DNA from 2 places in the Streptomyces sp. NPDC045695 genome. Region 1 is predicted to be linked to the other one. Evidence: predicted binding sites of a transcription regulator. Region 1 holds the regulator's gene; the other holds the start of a gene.
The links. Region 1 encodes HrcA, which represses chaperone genes, less so after heat shock. Its sites were predicted from a motif close to TTNGCACTCNGNNNNNCNGAGTGCNAA; they were not measured.
Positions count from the first base shown of each region.

Region 2: the regulator HrcA is predicted to act here: its motif matches at 2,607-2,633, upstream of groES (co-chaperone GroES).

Region 1 is NZ_JBWKJU010000008.1:301,562-308,667, forward strand. It holds gene hemW (radical SAM family heme chaperone HemW) at 204-1,436, shown strand; gene AC07DU_RS17400 (ADP-ribosyltransferase) at 1,456-2,073, opposite strand; gene AC07DU_RS17405 (DUF3097 domain-containing protein) at 2,175-2,975, opposite strand; gene AC07DU_RS17410 (MBL fold metallo-hydrolase) at 3,004-3,729, opposite strand; gene hrcA (heat-inducible transcriptional repressor HrcA) at 3,889-4,905, shown strand; gene dnaJ (molecular chaperone DnaJ) at 4,906-6,045, shown strand; gene AC07DU_RS17425 (nitronate monooxygenase) at 6,265-7,106, shown strand, end outside.
Region 2 is NZ_JBWKJU010000002.1:449,733-456,838, forward strand. It holds gene AC07DU_RS05150 (ester cyclase) at 1-289, shown strand, start outside; gene groL (chaperonin GroEL) at 391-2,022, opposite strand; gene groES (co-chaperone GroES) at 2,155-2,463, opposite strand; gene AC07DU_RS05165 (FtsW/RodA/SpoVE family cell cycle protein) at 2,795-4,225, shown strand; gene AC07DU_RS05170 (polysaccharide deacetylase family protein) at 4,216-5,127, opposite strand; gene AC07DU_RS05175 (polysaccharide deacetylase family protein) at 5,124-6,077, opposite strand; gene AC07DU_RS05180 (THUMP-like domain-containing protein) at 6,200-7,106, shown strand, end outside.

The DNA.
Region 1 (7,106 bases):
GTGCCGGGGCTCCGCCCCGGACCCCGCGCCTCAAACGCCGGCGGGGCTGAAGATCGGGGCTCGGCCCCGGACCCCGCGCCTCGAACGCCGGTGGGGCTGGATGGGCCGCCGGCGGGGCTGGATGTGCCGCCGACGAGGGTGGATGTGCGCCCGGTGGCCGGAGGGCGGGCGGTGGGGACGGAACGGTGCGGGACAATGGGGGTATGCCTTCCGCACTGCCCGACGGTGAACCCATGCCCGAAGACGGCTCGCTGCCGTCGCACGCCCTGGTGGGTGCGGGGGAGCGGCCGCTCGGGTTCTACCTGCACGTCCCGTACTGCGCCACGCGCTGCGGGTACTGCGACTTCAACACCTACACGGCCACCGAGCTGCGGGGTACCGGCGGCGTGCTCGCCTCCCGGGAGAACTACGCCGACACCCTGATCGACGAGGTCCGCCTCGCCCGCAAGGTGCTCGGCGACGACCCGAGGGCCGTCCGTACCGTCTTCGTGGGCGGCGGCACGCCGACGCTGCTGCCCGCCGGGGACCTCGTACGGATGCTCGCGGCGATCCGGGACGAGTTCGGCCTGGCCGAGGACGCCGAGATCACCACCGAGGCCAATCCGGAGTCCGTCAATCCGGCCTACCTGGCCGAGCTGCGCGCCGGTGGCTTCAACCGGATCTCCTTCGGCATGCAGAGCGCCAAGCAGCACGTCCTGAAGGTGCTCGACCGCACGCACACGCCGGGACGGCCGCAGGAGTGCGTCGCCGAGGCGCGCGCGGCCGGCTTCGAGCACGTCAACCTGGACCTGATCTACGGGACCCCGGGCGAGTCCGACGAGGACTGGCGGGCGTCCCTCGCGGCGGCGCTGGGCGCCGGGCCGGACCACATCAGCGCCTACGCGCTGATCGTGGAGGAGGGCACGCAGCTGGCGCGGCGGATCCGCCGGGGCGAGGTCCCGATGACGGACGACGACGTGCACGCCGACCGGTACCTGATCGCGGACTCGGTGATGGCCGAGGCCGGCTACTCCTGGTACGAGGTCTCGAACTGGGCCACCTCGCAGGCCGGGCGCTGCCTGCACAACGAGCTCTACTGGCGCGGCGCCGACTGGTGGGGCGCCGGGCCGGGAGCGCACTCGCACGTGGGCGGGGTGCGCTGGTGGAACGTGAAGCACCCCGGCGCGTACGCCGCCGCCCTGGCCGAGGGCCGCTCCCCGGGCGCCGGACGCGAGCTCCTCTCGCAGGAGGACCGGCGGGTCGAGCGGATCCTGCTGGAGCTGCGCCTGGTGGACGGCGTCCCGTTGTCGCTGCTCGCGCCCACCGGGCTCGCGGCGTCCCGCCGCGCCCTGACGGACGGACTGCTGGAGCCCGGCCCGTATGAGGCCGGGCGGGCCGTGCTGACCCTGCGCGGGCGGCTGCTGGCCGACGCGGTGGTCCGGGACCTGGTCGACTGACCAGATCCCGAGGGGAGGGTCAGCCCGGGTAGTTCTCCCGCCAGGGCTGGTAGTACGGGTTGTCCTGGCACTCGTTCATGATCTCGACCTTGCGCACCTTGTCGACCGGGCAGACCGCGACGATGAAGGAACGGTCGATGCCACCGGGGAAGGCGACCTCCACCTGGGAGGCCCACTTGTGGGTGTCGCCGATGGTCTGGTTGACGTCCACCCCGCCGGGGGCGTCGATGTAGTAGTTCCAGCCGCTCTTCCACCACGTCTTGTACAGGTCGTGGTCGTAGGTCGTGGAGACGTACGGGGAGGGCTGGTTGACCAGTACGTACTGCTCGATGTCGTACTGCCCGGTGAGCGTGTCCTTCGGGTGGAAGCCCTCCTCGAAGACGGTCGACGGCGGACGGCTGTCGGCCCGGTAGAGCTGGTTGCAGTTGGTGCGCCAGGCGGGGGCCGGGGTGATGCGGTCCAGGTCGGCCCGCTGGTCGGCGGCGGCGAAGAGGTGGTCCTCGACGAGCGGGCAGGAGTTCGCCGGAGCGGCGTGCGGGGCGGCCGCGGGGGCCGCGTTGGCGGAGGCGGACGGGAGGAGCGCGGCGGCGAGCGCGGCGGCGACGGCGAAGCGCCGCCACAAGGCAGAGGTGATCATGATCAGCACCCTTGCCCCGCGTGGTCGGCAGTACACGCACTGTCACCCGAAGGTGAGTGTGTGCCGGCCCTGCCTTGACGCCCCGCCCCACCAGACTTTCCCTAGGGAGCCGTCACGAAGTCGATGAGCTCCTCGACACGGCCCAGCAGGGTCGGCTCCAGATCGCGGTACGAGGTCACCCGGGACAGGATGTGCTGCCAGGCGGCCCCGGTGTTCTGCGGCCAGCCCAGGGCCCGGCAGACGCCCGTCTTCCAGTCCTGGCCGCGCGGGACCACCGGCCATGCCGCGATCCCCAGCGCGGACGGCTTCACGGCCTGCCAGACGTCCACGTACGGGTGGCCCACGACCAGCACGTCCGGCGAGGTCACCGACGCCGCGATGCGGGACTCCTTCGAGCCCGGCACCAAGTGGTCCACCAGGACCCCCAGGCGGGCGTCGGGGGCCGGGGCGAACTCCGCCACGACGGCCGGGAGGTCGTCGACGCCCTCCAGGTACTCCACCACGACGCCCTCGATGCGCAGATCGTCACCCCAGACCCGCTCCACGAGCTCCGCGTCGTGCCGGCCCTCGACGTAGATCCGGCCCGCCCGGGCCACCCGGGCCCGCGCGCCCGGCACGGCGATCGACCCGGACGCCGTACGGGAGGGCGCGGACGGGCCCCGGGAGGGGCGGACCAGGGTGACGACGGCGCCCTCCAGCAGGAAACCCCGCGGCTCCATCGGGAACACCCGCCGTTTGCCGAAGCGGTCCTCCAGGGTCACCGTCCCCGCCTCGCAGGCCACCACCGCGCCGCAGAAGTCCGTACCCGCCACCTCGACCACCAGGTCGGGTTCGGCCGGCACCTGCGGCACGGCCGCGGGTCGCTTCCACTGCGGGGTCAGGTCGGGGGAGTACTCGCGCATCCGGCCGACACTAGGAGAGCCGCGGGCGTCATGCCCCCGACACGCCGAAACGGGCGGCCAGTGTGGCGCGTTGCGCACGCACGAAGTCCGCCCCGACCACCGCACCGTGACCCGGCACGTACAGCGCGTCGTCCCCGCCCAGCGACAGCAGCCGGTCCAGGGCGGCGGGCCACTGCCCGGGCACCGCGTCCGGGCCCGCCAAGGGCTCGCCCGACTCCTCCACCAGGTCCCCGCAGAACACCACCTCGCGCTGGCCCGGCACGAAGACCGCCAGGTCGTGACCGGTGTGCCCGGGCCCCACATTGGCCAGCAGCACCTGCACCCCGCCCAGCTCCAGCGTCCACTCGCCCGACACCGGATGCCCGGGCGCCACCAGCAGGTCCACCGCCTCGGCGGCCTCCGCCGGCGCCAGCCCGTGGCGCACCGCGTCCGCTCGCAGCTCGTCGCGGCCGGACGACAGCAGCGCGGCCAGTCCGACCGCCCCGAACACCTCGGCCCCGGAGAAGGCCGCCGCGCCCAGGACGTGATCGAAATGACCGTGCGTGAATGCGATATGGGTCACGCGCCGACCCGTCAGGCGCTCGGCCTCGGCCCGCACCTGCGCGCCCTCCCGCACGCACGAACCGGGATCCACGAGGAGCACCGAATCGTCCCCCACCACCAGTCCCACCGTGCAGTCCCACACCGGGAGCCGTCGCCGGCCGGCCCGTCCGGTCAGCCGTTCCCAGCCCGCCTCTTCCCAATGCACGTCCATACGGCGACGCTACCTGGCGGGCCTCCCTTGCCAGGGGCTCACCGCCCGGCCGTACACTGAGCGGGGGATGTCTGGCACTCGAACGCCCAGAGTGCCAACGACCACGGCAGTAACGACCACGGCCGTACACGGCAACGGACCACAGCTGGAGGTGTGCGCATGCTCAGCGAACGCAGACTCGAAGTGCTGCGCGCCATCGTCCAGGACTACGTCGGGACGGAGGAGCCGGTCGGCTCCAAGGCGCTCACCGAGCGGCACCGGCTCGGAGTCTCGCCCGCCACCGTGCGCAACGACATGGCCGTGCTGGAGGAGGAGGGCTACATCGCCCAGCCCCACACCAGCGCCGGCCGGATCCCCACCGACAAGGGCTACCGCCTCTTCGTCGACCGGCTGGCGGGGGTCAAGCCGCTGTCGACGCCCGAGCGGCGGGCCATCCAGAACTTTCTCGACGGCGCGGTCGACCTCGACGACGTCGTCGGGCGTACGGTGCGGCTGCTCGCGCAGCTCACCCGTCAGGTCGCGGTCGTCCAGTACCCCAGCCTGACCCGGTCGACCGTCCGGCACGTGGAGCTGCTCTCGCTGGCTCCCGCGCGCCTGATGCTCGTACTGATCACGGACACCGGCCGCGTCGAACAGCGGCTGATCGACTGCGCGAGCCCCTTCAGCGAGACCTCGCTGGCCGACCTGCGCGCCCGGCTCAACAGCCGCGTCGTCGGCCGGCGCTTCACCGATGTGCCCCCACTCGTCCAGGACCTCCCCGAATCCTTCGAGGCCGAGGACCGCGGCACCGTCTCCACGGTGCTGTCGACCCTCCTCGAAACCCTGGTCGAGGAAGCGGAGGAGCGGCTGATGATCGGCGGTACCGCCAATCTCACCCGCTTCGGACACGATTTTCCCCTGACGATCAGGCCGGTGCTCGAAGCGCTGGAGGAGCAGGTCGTGCTCCTCAAGCTGCTGGGCGAGGCCAACGAGTCGGGAATGGCCGTACGGATCGGGCATGAGAACGCCTACGAGGGACTGAACTCCACGTCGGTCGTCTCGGTCGGTTACGGTTCGGGCGGCGAAACAGTCGCCAAACTCGGCGTGGTCGGACCGACCCGCATGGACTACCCCGGAACGATGGGAGCGGTACGCGCAGTGGCACGTTACGTCGGACAGATCCTGGCGGAGTCGTAAGTGGCCACGGACTACTACGCCGTTCTCGGCGTGCGCCGCGACGCATCGCAGGACGAGATCAAGAAGGCCTTCCGGCGCCTCGCGCGTGAACTCCACCCGGATGTGAATCCGGACCCGAAGACGCAGGAGCGCTTCAAGGAGATCAACGCGGCCTACGAGGTGCTCTCGGACGCCCAGAAGAAGCAGGTCTACGACCTCGGCGGCGACCCGCTGTCCGCCTCCGGCGGTGGCGGCGGCGCGGGCGGTTTCGGGGCGGGTGGCTTCGGCAACTTCTCCGACATCATGGACGCCTTCTTCGGCCAGTCCTCGCAGCGCGGCCCGCGCTCGCGGACCCGGCGCGGCCAGGACGCCATGATCCGCCTCGACCTGGAACTGGACGAGGCGGCCTTCGGGACCACCAAGGACATCCAGGTCGACACGGCCATCGTCTGCACCACCTGCTCCGGCGAGGGCGCGGCCCCCGGTACCTCGGCGCAGACCTGCGACATGTGCCGCGGCCGCGGCGAGGTCTCGCAGGTCACCCGGTCCTTCCTGGGCCAGGTCATGACCTCGCGCCCCTGCCCGCAGTGCCAGGGCTTCGGCACCGTGGTCCCGACCCCGTGCCCCGAGTGCGCGGGCGACGGCCGGGTCCGCTCCCGCCGCAGCCTCACGGTCAAGATCCCGGCCGGTGTCGAGAACGGCACCCGCATCCAGCTCGCGGGTGAGGGCGAGGTCGGCCCCGGCGGCGGCCCCGCCGGCGACCTGTACGTGGAGATCCACGAGCTGCCGCACCCGACGTTCCAGCGGCGCGGGGACGACCTGCACTGCACGGTGACCATCCCGATGACGGCGGCCGCGTTGGGCACCAAGTGCCCGCTGGAGACGCTGGACGGGCTGGAGGAGATCGACATCCGGCCCGGCACCCAGTCCGGCCAGGCGATCCCGCTGCACGGGCGCGGCGTGACCCACCTGCGCGGGGGCGGGCGCGGTGACCTGATCGTCCACGTCGAGGTCACCACCCCGAGCAAGCTGGACGCCCAGCAGGAGGACCTGCTGCGCCAGCTGGCGAAGCTCCGCGGCGAGGAGCGGCCCACCGGCCAGTTCGCGCCGGGTCAGCAGGGGCTGTTCAGCCGCCTGAAGGACGCGTTCAACGGCCGCTGACCGGCCCTTGAGCACCGCCACGAGCCCGGCCCGGGGATTCCCCGGGCCGGGCTCGCCGCATCGGGCCGGAGCCGGCCGGATGCGGACCGGACGAGGACCGGACGAGGACCGGACGAGGACCGGAGGGCGGTCGTCCGTCACCTCGGGAAGCGGACTATGCCAGGCGAATGCCGTGATTCGGCCCGCTGAGCGGGACATGGCACGATGCAGTCCATGTCCATGTCCACGGCACCGAACGGTCTCTCCCCCCACCCGATCGTGCAGGCTCCCATGGCGGGCGGCGGCTCGGGACCGCAGCTGGCCGCGGCCGTGTGCGAGGCGGGCGGACTGGGCTTCCTGGCCGGTGGCTACAAGACCGCCGACGGGATGTACCAGGAGATCAAGCAGCTGCGGGCGCTGACCCGGCGCCGCTTCGGCGTCAACCTCTTCATGCCGCAGACCGGTTACGTGGACCCGGCCGCCGTCGAGGCGTACCGCGGGCAGCTGGCGGGGGAGGCGAGCTGGTACGGGATCTCCCTCGCCGACGAGGAGATCATCGGCACCAGCGACGACGGCTACGACGCCAAGCTCGCCATCCTCCTCGAAGACCCGGTCCCGGTCGTCTCCTTCACCTTCGGCTGTCCCCCCTCCGCGACCCTCGCCGCCCTGCGCAAGGCCGGTACGTACACGGTCGTCACGGTGACCTCCGACGACGAGGCCCGTACCGCCCAGCAGGCGGGCGCCGACGCCGTCTGCGTCCAGGGCGTCGAGGCCGGCGGCCACCAGGGCACCCACCGGGACGACCCGCAGGCGGACGGCACGGCCGCCGTGGGGCTCCTCGCGCTGGTGGCGCAGGTACGGGAGGCCGTGGCCCTCCCGATCATCGCCGCGGGCGGCCTGATGCGGGGCGCGCAGATCGCGGCGCTGCTGGCGGCCGGTGCGGAGGCGGCGCAGCTCGGGACGGCCTTCCTGGCCTGCCCGGAGTCGGGCGCCGCCCCGGAGCACAAGAAGGCGCTGACGGATCCGCTGTTCGTCCGCACCGAGCTGACCCGGGCCTTCTCCGGACGGCCGGGGCGGGGGCT
Region 2 (7,106 bases), on a different contig from region 1:
CGCCATCATGGCGGACCTCACCATGTGGCGGTCCTCCTTCGGGGACATGTCCTTCACCAAGGACCAGCAGATCGCCGAAGGCGACTTCGTCACCACCCTGTGGACCTGGAACGCGACGCACACGGGTGAGTTCATGGGCCTCGCGCCGACCGGCAAGAAGGTCAGCGCCACCGGCTCGACGACCTTCCGCTGCCGGGACGGCATGATCGCCGAGGGCTGGTGGCACTACGACATCATGGGCATGATGCGCCAGCTGGGGATGGACCCGATGAAGTCGATGGGTTCATGAGCCCCCGGCCCTGAACGGGAGCAACGGGAAGGCCCCCGCCCCGCCGTGGGAACGGCGGGTCGGGGGCCTCTCGTGTAACGGCTACAGCGTCAGCCGGGGTGTCAGTGGCTGTGGCCGTGGCCACCGTGGCCGTGACCGGCGTCGCCCTCTTCGTCCGCCGGCTTCTCGACGACCAGGGTCTCGGTCGTGAGCAGCAGGGAGGCGATGGAAGCGGCGTTCTCCAGCGCGGAGCGGGTGACCTTCACCGGGTCGATGACGCCGGCCTTGACCAGGTCGCCGTACTCGCCGGTGGCGGCGTTGAAGCCCTGGCCCTTGTCGAGCTCGGCGACCTTCGAGGTGATGACGTAACCCTCGAGACCGGCGTTCTCGGCGATCCAGCGCAGCGGCTCGACGGCGGCGCGGCGCACGACCGCGACACCGGTGGCCTCGTCGCCCGACAGGCCGAGGTTGCCCTCCAGGACCTTGACGGCGTGGACGAGGGCGGAGCCACCGCCGGAGACGATGCCCTCCTCGACCGCGGCGCGGGTCGCCGAGATGGCGTCCTCAAGGCGGTGCTTCTTCTCCTTGAGCTCCACCTCGGTGGCGGCGCCGACCTTGATGACGCAGACGCCGCCGGCGAGCTTCGCCAGGCGCTCCTGCAGCTTCTCGCGGTCCCAGTCCGAGTCGGTGGACTCGATCTCGGCCTTGATCTGGTTGACGCGGCCCACGACGTCCTCGGAGTTGCCGCCACCGTCGACGATGGTGGTGTCGTCCTTGGAGATCGTCACGCGGCGGGCGGAGCCCAGTACGTCCAGACCGGCCTGGTCGAGCTTGAGGCCGACCTCCTCGGCGATGACGGTGGCACCGGTGAGGGTGGCCATGTCCTGGAGCATCGCCTTGCGGCGGTCACCGAAGCCGGGGGCCTTGACGGCGACCGCGTTGAAGGTGCCGCGGATCTTGTTGACGACGAGGGTGGAGAGCGCCTCGCCCTCGACGTCCTCGGCGATGATCAGCAGCGGGCGGGAGCCGCCGGCCTGGATGACCTTCTCCAGCAGGGGCAGGAGGTCCTGGATCGAGGAGATCTTGCCCTGGTTGATCAGGATGTACGGGTCGTCGAGGACGGCCTCCATACGCTCCTGGTCGGAGACCATGTACGGGGAGAGGTAGCCCTTGTCGAAGGCCATGCCCTCGGTGAACTCCAGCTCCAGGCCGAAGGCGTTGGACTCCTCGACGGTGATGACACCGTCCTTGCCGACCTTGTCCATCGCCTCGGCGATGAGCTCGCCGACCTGGGCGTCCTGCGCGGAGAGCGCGGCCACGGCGGCGATGTCGGACTTGTCCTCGATCGGGCGGGCGGTCGCGAGGAGCTCCTCGGACACGGCCTTGACCGCGGCGTCGATGCCCTTCTTCAGGGCGGCCGGGGAGGCGCCCGCGGCGACGTTGCGCAGACCCTCGCGGACCAGCGCCTGGGCCAGCACGGTGGCGGTGGTGGTGCCGTCACCCGCGATGTCGTTGGTCTTGGTCGCCACCTCCTTCACGAGCTGCGCGCCCAGGTTCTCGTACGGGTCGTCCAGCTCGACCTCGCGGGCGATGGTGACACCGTCGTTGGTGATGGTGGGCGCGCCGAACTTCTTGTCGATGACGACGTTGCGGCCCTTGGGGCCGATCGTCACCTTGACCGTGTCGGCAAGCTTGTTGACGCCGCGCTCGAGGGCGCGACGGGCGTCCTCGTCAAACTTAAGAATCTTCGGCATGGGAGCGGTTAGCCCTCTCGTTGCGATCCCCGGCCGCTCACCGCGACCGCCTAGAACGAACTACGCCCCTCGCCGCCCGGCATCAGCAGGGGTGACCAGGGGCGTAGCTCAAAGCAAAACTGGAGAAGTGACTTACTTCTCGACGATCGCGAGCACGTCGCGGGCCGAGAGGACGAGGTACTCCTCGCCGCTGTACTTCACTTCGGTGCCGCCGTACTTGCTGTACAGCACGATGTCGCCGACGTTGACGTCCAGCGGGAGACGCTGGCCGTCCTCGAAGCGGCCCGGGCCCACCGCAAGGACGACGCCCTCCTGGGGCTTCTCCTTCGCGGTGTCCGGGATGACCAGGCCAGAGGCCGTGGTCTGCTCGGCGTCGAGCGGCTGGACCACAATGCGGTCCTCGAGCGGCTTGATGGCAACCTTGGAGCTGGTGGTCGTCACGATCCGACCTCCCCCTTCGGAGATCCGGGGTTAACTGTCTGAGGTGGCGACCAGGTCGATCCGTCGTCGCGGGTGCCGGACCTGCCTGTCGCTGTGTTGGCACTCACCAGTGGCGAGTGCCAGATGCGACACTATTCCGGCGATTAGCACTCGGTCAAGCGGAGTGCCAATTCTCGCCGTCGGCGTTGCGTGGATCGCGCCGGTGAACCGACGAAAACGACGTACATACGTTCGAAATAGTCCCCCGGAGGAACCACGGGGAGGGCGTCGGCGTCGTAGATGATATGAAGATAAAGCGGCTGATAGCCGAGCAGATCGGACCCGGTATCCCGTGCGCGGCCTGAAACCGCTGACGTCGGCGGGCGCACGACGCCGCACGGAGGCACTGCTCCTGGCCTTCGTCATCGCCATCGCCGTCCTCGGCCACGCCAGCGCCGGCCTCGCCATGAACGACGAGCTCCCGCCGAACCTCGCGGGCTTCGCCGTCAGCATGACCCTGCTGTCGCTGGTCGGGCACTTGGGCGTGCGCCGCTTCGCCGCCCACGCGGATCCGCTGATCTTCCCGCTCGCCATGCTGCTGTCCGGGCTCGGGCTGGTGCTCCTGCACCGTCTCGACCAGGGCTACATCGAGCGCTACAACTCGGAGGCGAACGCCCCCGGACAGCTGGTGTGGACGGTGGTCGGGGTCGCGGCCTGCCTCCTGGTGCTGGCGCTGCTGCGCGACCACCGGCTGCTGCAACGGTTCATCTACATCACGATGGCCGTCGCGCTGGTGCTGCTGATCGCACCGGCCTTCTTCGGCGCGGACACCTACGGCGCCAAGCGCTGGATCAAACTCTTCGGCTTCTCACTCCAGCCCGGCGAGTTCGTGAAGATCATGATCGCGGTCTTCTTCGCCGGATACCTGGTCGTCCACCGGGACTCGCTGGCCCTGACGGGCCGCAGGTTCCTGGGCGTGCGCCTGCCCCCGATGCGCCAGCTCGGCCCGATCGTCACCGTGTGGATCGTCTCGATGCTGGTGCTGGTCTTCGAACGCGACCTCGGCACGTCACTGATCTTCTTCGGCGTCTTCGTGGTGATGCTGTACGTGGCCACCGAGCGCACCAGCTGGATCGTGTGCGGCGTGCTCATGGCCGCGGGGGGCGCCTTCGTGGTCGGCTCGACGGAGCCGCACGTCAAGGCGCGCGTGGCGGCGTGGCTCAACCCGCTCTCGTACTACTGGGAGGTGCGGCCGCCGGGGGTCACCTCGGACCAGTCGGCGCAGGCGCTGTTCAGCTTCGGCACGGGCGGCGTCTCGGGCACCGGCCTGGGCCTGGGCCACCCCGAGCTGATCGCTTTCGCCGGGCGCAGCGACTTCATCCTGACCACGGTGGGCGAGGAGCTCGGCCTGGCCGGGGTCATGGCCGTCCTGATCCTCTACGCGCTCCTCGTGCAGCGGGGCCTGCGCATGGCGCTCGGCGCGCGCGACCCCTTCGGCAAACTGCTGGCGGTGGGCCTGGCCTCGGCGCTGGCCCTCCAGGTCTTCGTGGTCGCGGGCGGCGTCACCGGCCTGATCCCCCTGACGGGCAAGGCCCTGCCCTTCCTGGCGAAGGGCGGCTCCTCGCTCCTGGCGAACTGGGTGATGATCGCCCTGCTCCTGCGCATCAGCGACAGCGCGGAGCGCCAACGCGAGGCGGAGACCCGCGAGGCGGTCGGGGGGCTTCGGGTCGGGGGGCTTCCGGTCGGGGGGCTTCCGGTCGCGGGAGCCTCGCCTTACAAGTAGTCCTCCAAGCGGCCTATCCGGTACCCCTGTTCCTGGATGCGCTGGAGCATGCGGGTCGTCATCTGGGTTTCCGTCGAGCCCTTGAGCTCGGACGGGCCGCGGAAGTGGGCCAGGATGATGTCGCCCGGTGCGAGGGCGGAGCCCTGGGCGTACTGGAAGTTGTTGATCTGCATCGAGACCCGCCACAGGACCAGGGACGAGACCCCGCACTCCGAGGCTGCCCGGAGGGTGTCGTCGTTGTAGTTGCCGAACGGCGGGCGGAAGAGCGGCGGGCGCTGGCCGAAGCGCTTCTCCAGGCGGTCCTGCTGGCCGCATATCTCCTTCTTCTGCCCCTCGTAGGACAGGGTCCGCAGGTTCGGGTGCGTCAGCGTGTGGTTGTTCACGGTGCTCGCCGAGCCGTTGTCGCGGAGCTTCTCGAAGTGCCCGTAGTCCGACGAGGCCACACTGTCCGTCAGGAACATGCTGATCGGCAGCTTCAGGTCGGCCGCCATCTTCAGGAACTCGGGGTCCTTCTCCGCGCCGTCGTCGAAGGTCAGGAAGACGACCTTGTCCTGCGGCGGGACGGGTATTCGGTCTATCACCGGCACCTTGCCCGGGGCCGCCTTCGGTATCTGCGGCTTCTGGGCGGGCTTGGGCGCGTACGCGAGGGGGGCCGTCAGGCCCCACTTCCTGTACGCCTCGTCGGAGGCGGAGCCGGCCCCCGGCGACGTCGCGGGCGCCGACGGCGTGGCGGCGCCCTTCGGATCCTTGGAATCCTTCGGGTCCTTGGCCCCCGAGGGTTCCTGGGACGCCTTGCGGCCCAGTCGCTCGATGGGCTCCACACTGTCCCCGCACCCCGTCAGGGACAGCGCGAGCACGCCGGCCGCCAGCGTTCCGGCTACCAACCGGCGCGCGCACTTCACAGATAGTCCTCCAGGCGAGCCACGGCATACCCCTTGTCCGTGACGGTCTTCATGACATGACGGATCATGTCAGGCATCGTGCCCTTCCAGTCCTCCTTGCCGCGGAAGTGCGTGAGGATGATGTCACCGGGGTGCAGATCGCGGTCCCACTCCCGGTAGTCCATCCGGTTCGTGAACGCCTCGGCGTTCCACAGCGGAACCGCCTTGATCCCGCAGGACTTCGCCGCGCGCAGCGTGTCCTGGTTGTAGTTGCCGTACGGCGGCCGGAAGAGGGTCGGCCGCTTGCCGAACTGCTTCTGGATGGTGTCCTGCTGGCCGCAGATCTCCTGGCGCTGCTTCTCGTACGAAAGGCCCGGCATGTAGCGGTGGTTGAGCGTGTGGTTGTTCAGCGTGACGCCCGCGGCCTGCATGTCCTTGAAGTACTGGTAGTTGTCCTTGACGAGGTAGTCGCTGAGGAAGGCCGTGTACGGGATCTTCAGTTCCCGCATCATCCTCAGGAACTCGGGATCCTTCTCGGACCCGTCGTCGATCGTCAGGAAGACGACCTTGTCCTCCGTGGGGATGGTGGTGAAGACCGGCGGGTACTCCTCCTGGTCCTCCACCTCGAAGCCGTCGCGGGTCGTGATCTGGGGCTTGTGCTTCGGCGCCGCCGGGGCGGTGAGCGGGACCTTGGCCAGGCCCCACTTCTTCGCCGCGGCGATGCGCGCCTGCTGGGCCGCCTTGGCCTTCTCGGCGGCGCTGAGCGCGCCGGCCGCGCCGGCCGCCTCCGCGCCCTTGCCGGCCTTCGCCTTCTGCGCCTTGTCGGGCGTCGCGGACCCTCCGGAGCCGCACGCCGTCCCGAGGGCCGCGACCAACAGGGCGGCCAGGGCCACCCCGAACCGGCCGCGCGGACCCGCCGCGTACCGGTGACCTTGTTGCGCATTATCTTGCTTTTGTCCTACTAGCTGCATAGTTGCGCATCCTGGCACCCGACACACCGGCGCCCCGGAAGACACCGCGAGAGGGCCCCCACCTTCCTTCGAGTGGCCCACAGCGCCCGTCGCCCCGTCGCCCCGTCGCCGACAATGGACCCGTGACCCCCGAAGACTTCGCCGCCCTCCTCACCCCCGAGGGCCGCGCCCTCCTGGACTCGCTGCGCGACTACGACCCCGCGCAGGAGCTGGCCGTGGCCACCCGGCTGCGCCGCGAGCACCCCGCCGGGCTGGTCTCCGCCGCGCTCGGCCAGGCCCGGCTGCGGCAGCGCGCGGTGGCGAAGTTCGGCCCGCAGGACGCCTTCCGGATGTACTTCACGCCCGGCGGCGGCGAGATGGCCACCCGCGCCTCCGTGGCCTCGTACCGCGCCCGGCGGCTCGCGGACCTCGGCGTACGCAGCGTCGCGGACCTGTGCTGCGGCATCGGCGGAGACGCCCTCGCGCTGGCACGGCTGGGCATCCGGGTGCTCGCGGTGGACCACGACCCGCTGACCGTCGCCGTCGCACGGGCCAACGCCGAGGCCCTGGGCCTGGCGGACCTGATCGAGGTCAAGGAGGCGGATGTGACGCAGGTGGACACCTCCGGCTACGACGCCGTCTTCATCGACCCGGCCCGGCGCGGTGGGCGCGGGAGGATCTTCGATCCGGAGTCGTACTCCCCGCCGCTGTCCTGGGCCGTGGAGAGCGCCCGTACGGCGAAGCACGCCGCCATCAAGATCGCCCCCGGGATCCCGCACGAGGCCGTTCCGGACGGGGCCGAGGCCGAGTGGATCTCCGACCACGGGGACGTCAAGGAGGCCGTGCTCTGGTTCGGGACCGCGCCCGGGACCGTGCGCGCCACCCTCCTGCCCGGGCCGCGCGCCCTGCGCACCACCGCTCCGCTGCCCGACCCGCAGGCCGGTCCGGTGGGTCGCTGGCTCTACGAGCCCGACGGCGCCGTGATCCGGGCGCACCTGGTCGCGGAGGTCGCCGAGCAGCTGGACGGCCGGCTGATCGACCCGACGATCG